Regions from separate parts of the Paenibacillus sp. FSL R7-0179 genome, predicted to be linked through region 1. Evidence: riboswitches for the same ligand, from Rfam matches in the RefSeq annotation. Region 1 holds a riboswitch; each other region holds the start of a gene.
The links. A riboswitch is a leader RNA that binds a small molecule or an ion and turns the genes downstream of it on or off. The one in region 1 is predicted to bind cyclic di-AMP.
Positions count from the first base shown of each region.

Region 1 (2,269 bases):
AGTTAGCATCCCCACCGTATTCACAGCGAACTTGCTCTGCCAGCCTTGCGGCTTCGTCCGGTACCACTGGACCATCATGCCAAGCTGCGACAGCGTGAACGGAATGAATACCCCTACTGCATATAATGGAATGAGTCCTTCCGTATTCCCGTGAAATGCCGCTACCAGCACTGCCGACATCACGCCGAGGAAAATAATACCGTTGGAGAAGCCCAGCCGGTCGCCGCGCACCATGAAGGCATGGGGCAGATATTTGTCTTTGGCGAACATGAACGCCAGCAGCGGGAAGGCTGAGTACGCCGTGTTGGCTGCCAGGAACAGGATAACCGCCGTAATCCCCTGAATGAAGAAGTACAGTCCGCCGCGGCCGAAGGTAGACTCGGTAATCTGTGAGACCACAGTGGCCTTCGCATCGGGCATAATGCCGTACCAGTAAGCGAGCAGCGTAATGCCTGTGAACATCACCCCGAGAATGAGGCCCATGAGCATCAGCGTTTTGGCTGCATTTTTCTCCGCCGGCGCTTTGAAGTTAGGAATCGCATTGGAGACAGCCTCAACCCCGGTCAGAGCCGAACAGCCGGAGCTGAATGCCTTCAGCAGCAGGAACATACTCACGTTCGACACCGCCGAGCCAATCTCAGGAATTTGCGCATGAGCGCCGCCAGTTAAATATTTGAAGATCCCTGCGATAATCAGCACGAAGATGGAGACGACGAACAGATAGACCGGGATAGCGATGAACGAAGCCGATTCGGTCACCCCGCGCAGATTAACAATCGTTAAGAGTACGATAACAGATACCGCTATGAGGACACTATGATTATGCAGACTTGGAAAAGCTGAAGTGATCGCATCCGTCCCCGCCGAGGCGCTTACGGCCACCGTCAGAATGTAATCCACCAGCAGCGAGCCGCCGGCCAGTAAGCCGGTATGCACCCCAAGATTGCTTTTGGCGACAATGTACGCGCCCCCGCCCTGGGGATAAGCGAAGATCGTCTGCCGGTAGGACAAAATCAGAATAGCCAGCAGGCCCAATACGGCTAATGCGATTGGCAAGGAGTACCAGATGGCGGTGAACCCGGCGGCCACCAGTACGATTAGAATTTGTTCTGTTCCGTAGGCTACAGACGAGAGCGCATCAGAAGACAGGACAGCCAGTGCTTTCACCTTGGATAACTTTTCATGATCGAGTTCGTTCGACTTCATCGGACGCCCGATCAATAGTCGTTTTACCTTGCTTACCATTGTAGTAACAGTTCCTCTCTTGGTTAAGTTGAAACGGGCTTTCCCTGCGCTGTTTTCATAAGTGGATTTCATAAATGCAGGCACCAAAATAAGCATACGGAAATGATCCGCATGCCTTAGAGTGCATGGTCATTATCCCACTTGTAGCTTACGAGGTTAGCTGGCGGATTCGGACTGTGGTAGCCCTACGGTTACAGGCCCTTGCGGCCCGTTCCGATTCACCCCTTTTGGCCTTGGCCAAAGTGTGGTTCCCCCGTTTTTCCATCCGGAAAATTCAGCGCATATTCAACTTCTCACAAGGACTAATATTAAGCTACAACGCGTCTTCCGTAAAGCGTGGAAACAAATGAAAAAAGAATGAAAAGCACTCAAAACAACCAAATTCATCATCCGGTATGTCTTGGTCTTTCATTCTCTTTCATTATCCCTTTAACACGTGATTTTACAGGGTTTTTGTATATTATTTTTTGCTAAAATTAAGGGCATTCTCTTCTCTTCCTTCTGCCCCTCAGCTTCTTACTCCGCAGGCTCCTCCTTGCGTCCTGTCCAGAGCAGAATGGAGATTAAGGCAAAGGCTATAAGTGCAAGCAGAGGGACCGTTACAAATCCGAACCAATTCAGATAGTCCTTGTTGCACGGTACGCCGATGGTGCAGGGAAGCACCTTGCTAAGGGCGGGAATTTTCTGCTCTGCATAGTGATAAATAGAGATGCAGCCCCCGATCAGACTAAGAGGAAGCACATAAGGAATGATCCGCTTGTCCGCCCGGTAGGTGGCGATCCCCAGCAGGAACAGCTGCGGGTACATGAATATCCGCTGGAACCAGCACAGCCTGCACGGCTCGTAATGCAGGACCTCACTGAGATACAGGCTACCCGCTACAGCCACCACACAGACGAACCAGGCCAAGTACAGACAATTACGCCGGCAGAAGGCAGAGAAGGCGGTCATTGGGCGGCTCCTGCTCCCGCTGCTGCTGTTGCTGCCTGAATCTGGGCATCAATCGCCTCCATATTGAAGGGCT
Region 1 is NZ_JBBOCC010000002.1:3,069,232-3,071,500, forward strand. Features, by position in the region: gene MKX63_RS29635 (APC family permease) at 1-1,245, opposite strand, end outside; cyclic di-AMP (ydaO/yuaA leader) riboswitch at 1,375-1,535, opposite strand; gene MKX63_RS29640 (disulfide oxidoreductase) at 1,762-2,196, opposite strand; gene MKX63_RS29645 (DsbA family protein) at 2,193-2,269, opposite strand, start outside.

Region 2 (2,269 bases), on a different contig from region 1:
TGTCGATCACTTTATCCATTTTGGAATCCGCGAAAGCGCTTCCTGCTCCGATGGTGAAGATAATGGACAAGCTTAGTACTGCGGCTGCTAGCTTCTTCTTCAAAAGTAAATACCCCTTCCAATGCCTACGAGGTTAGCTTAAGGGTTCGGTTGAAGGTCCCCTATGACCCCTCTTAGAATAGGAGGTCAATTCACCCAAAGTGGTTCCCCCGTTTCCCTAATTCATTAGGGAACTCGGCACGACTGTTGATTAGGATTAGCGGTTCATTCAATACATGACAAAACCTTTGTTAAAAGCGATTCAATAATTACAAAAATGTTACTAAAAGCTCACTGCGATAATTGTAACAAAGACTAAAGCGCTTGGCAATCACTTATAACATATTAATGCATCTTTTTTGCTGTTTTTTAGAGTTATAGCCCTTTCGGAAGACTCATAACTATGCGCAGGCATTATTTTATATGATTTTTTCTTTGTTTTTGCAAGAAAATGCTGTTTCAAGGCTGTAGATTCGGGTAAAAGGTAGAATAAGGAAAAGGAAAAACCCGGAAATGATTACGGCAATAATCATCCCGGGCTCGTATAAGTTACATTTAGTTGTTAGAGGCTGAAATATTCGGGGTATGCTTCAAAAGGTTCAATCGTAAGCGACAGCTTGGTAGGCTGTTGTGCTCATTACTCGTTTGGCGCCAACGTAGCGGTTGGCCCAGTAGGACTGGCTCATCGAACTGATGGTTACACCACGTGAACTTGAGGACTGTGCGAACTTCCCGTTTCCAACATAAATACCGACATGGGACACTCCGTTACCCAGGGTATTGAAGAACACGAGATCACCGGAACGCAGATTGCTCTTAGATACACTTGTTCCAACTTTGTACTGTGCTTTCGAGGTGCGGGGCAAGGAAAGTCCTACATTCTTGAACACATACTTGGTAAATCCGGAACAGTCGAAGCCGCTGGTGGTTGTGCCCCCGGTTTTATACGACGTCCCAATGGTTTTTGAAATCACAGTATCCATTTTGGAATCTGCGAAGGCACTGCCTGCTCCGAGTGTGAATACCATCACAAGACCCAGCGCTGCTGCGGTGCATTTTTTCTTGAAATTCTGACTAATCAAAAGATGTACTCCTTCCAGGGCCTGCGAGGTTAGCTTAAGGATTCGGTAGAAGGTTCCCCTATGACCCCTCTAAAGCGAGATCAATTCACCCAAAATATGGTTCCCCCACTTCCCGGTGCAGGGAATTCGGCGTTTTATGCACCAGAACAGTGACTTATCGGCATTGATTAAATTGCAATAGTTACGGAAGATTTTGCTTTAAATATTACAAGTTTGTTACTACTAGTACAGCCATCATTGTATCAGAGGATTTACTCTTTTGCAAATGCTTTTGTCCTCCGGTTCATGCAAAAAAGAGTCCTGCTCCCTGATAAGGGGCTGTGACTCTCTTTAGTATGCCGCTTCAGCAGCTTATTATTGTGGAAATGATTTACTGGACCAGAGATGGTACTGGGCAGCGATTCCCCACATGTTGAACAGCGTGGAGGGCAGCGGAGCGGCCTGGCGGAGCATAATAGCCGGCAATCCGGGATAGAACAGAGCAGAGGCGCTGCAGAGCAGAATTACGGCCAGGCTTCCCGCTCCCAGAATGACGGATATACCGATCGAAGGCATCAGCATCTTCAGACAGATCAGCAGCGAGGAGAACATGCCGTTACCTGCGGTATAGCCGAACTGCATATAGAGCAGAAGCTTGCGGACAAGGAAGAGATAGAGCAGCCAGCCTAGCACATAAGGCACCAGCTTGAGCAGGAGCTGTACATCGAGAACGCCGCTAAGCAGATGACGGTACATACGCGGAAGCAGCCAATAGAGCGGCAGGAGGGTTAGCGCCCATTCGGCTATGCCGAACACCAGCATCGGTAGCCCATATTTTCTCATTCCGGGAAAAAAGAACAGTCCCCGCGCTCCGGCGCGCTCCTGGTGAAGCTCATGCAGCAGCCCTGCACGGATAAAGGGAGTCACCAGCAGCCTTAGCACTGTCAGCGCCAGCAGCATCCACAGCCAGTGCTGCACGGCAGGGTCGGTGCGCAGCGCGGTCTGACCTTCGATATAGTACAGCAGCCTGCCTATTCCGCTGCCGCCGGCATTCGCATCCGGGTAGCGGAGCAGGACGGGGACAACCGCGCTTTTAATGAATTTGTACAGGAAATATCCCCAGAACAGCCGGTAGATAAATAGCAGAATCAATATATAGAACTGCTCTT
Region 2 is NZ_JBBOCC010000001.1:904,214-906,482, reverse strand. Features, by position in the region: gene MKX63_RS03850 (C40 family peptidase) at 1-103, opposite strand, end outside; cyclic di-AMP (ydaO/yuaA leader) riboswitch at 108-250, opposite strand; gene MKX63_RS03845 (C40 family peptidase) at 639-1,067, opposite strand; cyclic di-AMP (ydaO/yuaA leader) riboswitch at 1,125-1,263, opposite strand; gene MKX63_RS03840 (hypothetical protein) at 1,476-2,269, opposite strand, start outside.
Region 2: another riboswitch for cyclic di-AMP. It lies ahead of MKX63_RS03845 (C40 family peptidase); the one in region 1 lies ahead of MKX63_RS29635 (APC family permease).

Region 3 (2,269 bases), on a different contig from region 1:
CACTATATCGTATTAACCGTTAATTTGCAAAAGACATTACTTTTAGTTCAGCTCCGGCTTCACAGGTCCGATCACATAAAGTGTGCGCGACTTGCGGCCGAAATTACGGGCATGGCTCAGCGAATCGTAATAGACATCCACCTTGTTGCCTTTGATGGCACCGCCGGTATCCTCTGCTCGGCGAAACCCTAATCCTTCAATGTACACCCACCAGCCAATTGGTATAACACTGGGATCTACAGCTATAGTGCGGCCTTCCGTTACGCGTGTGCCGGAGGCAGTACGTGTTCCAATACCCGGTTCCTGCGACGAATACGCGGTCATGGATACGTTTTTGATCATTCTTTTATACTCGAAATCCACACCAGCCTTACTGGTAACATTGCTGGCCTTTGCGCTGGCTTTAGATGACTTGGAGGTTGTTACAGGTTTGGAGACTTTGGCAGTAACTACGACGGGCTTAGGAAGCGGCTTGGTTCCAATGGCAATGACTTTGTCCTTGGTAACCGTCTGTACTTCCTTGCCGATCATGCGCATGGATGCCAGCTCGCCATCTTGATAGATCTTCTCGATGTGCTGAATCATTACGCCAGGCCTACCTGCCTGTGCCACTCTTACGGTTCCCTTGGTCAATGAGGGGTCTGCTGTCTTAATGACCCGGAAAGGCAAATTAGTTGTCCGTTGGACCACATGCTTGTTAATCCGGACAATTTTGATTTCCATGTCTGCAGATACTGCGGTGTCTAGCGAAGGGTAAATCTTGTCTAAGCCTTCCAGGCTGTAGCCCAGCTTGCTGATGGCCTGACCAATGGTATCCTCGGTCGTAAATAACGTCTCGGTCTTTCCGTCTACGGTAAGAGCGAACTTTTGCGCAGTGTTAATCACGATACGGTCGCCGTCTTTTATTTCATCACTAAGGCCAATAGATAATTCATCATGCGCCTGCAGCGTAATCTGTTCCTTAGCCAGCACATCACTGAACAGCGTTTCCCGCGTCTCCAGTGTCTGTACCTGTCCGTCTATTACTAGGGTAATTTCTTTTTTGCTCAGACCGTGTACGTACAGCAGTATTAACAGTGCGATAACAATCGATGCCACACCGGCAAGTAAAACTACGCGGGGATTTACTTGCTTCAACCGTAATGCGAAAGACCTGCTGGATGATTGCGAATCATGGGATACCTCTGGTTGGAATACGCCCACTCTTTCCATCCTCCTTACATAGCCCCGTCGTCCAAGTTATATCAAGGTAGACTGTATCATTTCTGACGAAACTAGGTTTGAGTTTGCAACAGGATACGCCCGCACTTGCTTCAGCGTTTCCTGCTCATGGATCGCCTGCTCGGCATAGGTACTCCGGAGATCTGTTATATAACAGTATGCCGGGAGCATCCTCATTATTCAAAACAAAAGAAGCCTAAAAAAGAGTTCATAGAGGACTCTTTCGTGGCTTCCCGGTGTCGAATACGTCGGAATGCTTATGCACGAGGTTTCCTCTCTTACTTGCGCTTACGGGGTTAGCTGTCGGGTTCGGACATAAGAGAGACGCCCTATCTCAGGTCACCCGCTCACGGCGGTTGCCCTCAAATTCACCCCAAGACCACGTAAAGAAATCAAATAATGCCTGCGGCAATTCTGCGTTAGTACTCTTGTACGTTCATGCGGCAGAGCATTATTGGTTCCCCCATTCTCCACTTCCGGAGACTCAGCGAGACGATCCATGAAATTAGTGACTGTCACAGTTACAACAGCTCACTGCACTGAAAAGATGATATCCTGTTTTGATACATGTTGTAAAGGACGATTCAACCACGTTTACGTAAAAAAATGATTAAAATATTGTAATAATCGGCCGTTTTTCCGTTATAAAAGTTTAATATATCCGCTATACTTCATTTTTCACCGCTTTTACTCCCGTTTTCAGAGTATTCCAAATCGTTCCAGTGCGTTCGCATACGTAATTTCCGCCAATTCCTGTAATTCAATCCCTTTTATTGCCGCGGCCGCCTCCGCTACCAGTCTCACATGAGCAGTCTCATTTCGCTTGCCCCGGAAGGGGTGCGGAGTCAGATATGGGGAGTCGGTTTCGATCAACAGCCGGTCCAGCGGAGTCTGGGCAAGCACCTCTTTGGGCACACGTGCATTCTTGAACGTAATCGGTCCTCCAAAAGAAAGATGGAAGCCCAAATCAAGACACATTTTGGCACTTTCCCAGCTGCCGGAGAAGGAGTGCATTACGCCGCCAACCTCGCCTGCCTTCTCCTCTCGT
Region 3 is NZ_JBBOCC010000001.1:977,320-979,588, forward strand. Features, by position in the region: gene MKX63_RS04200 (3D domain-containing protein) at 43-1,203, opposite strand; cyclic di-AMP (ydaO/yuaA leader) riboswitch at 1,492-1,721, opposite strand; gene MKX63_RS04205 (TatD family hydrolase) at 1,921-2,269, opposite strand, start outside.
Region 3: another riboswitch for cyclic di-AMP. It lies ahead of MKX63_RS04200 (3D domain-containing protein); the one in region 1 lies ahead of MKX63_RS29635 (APC family permease).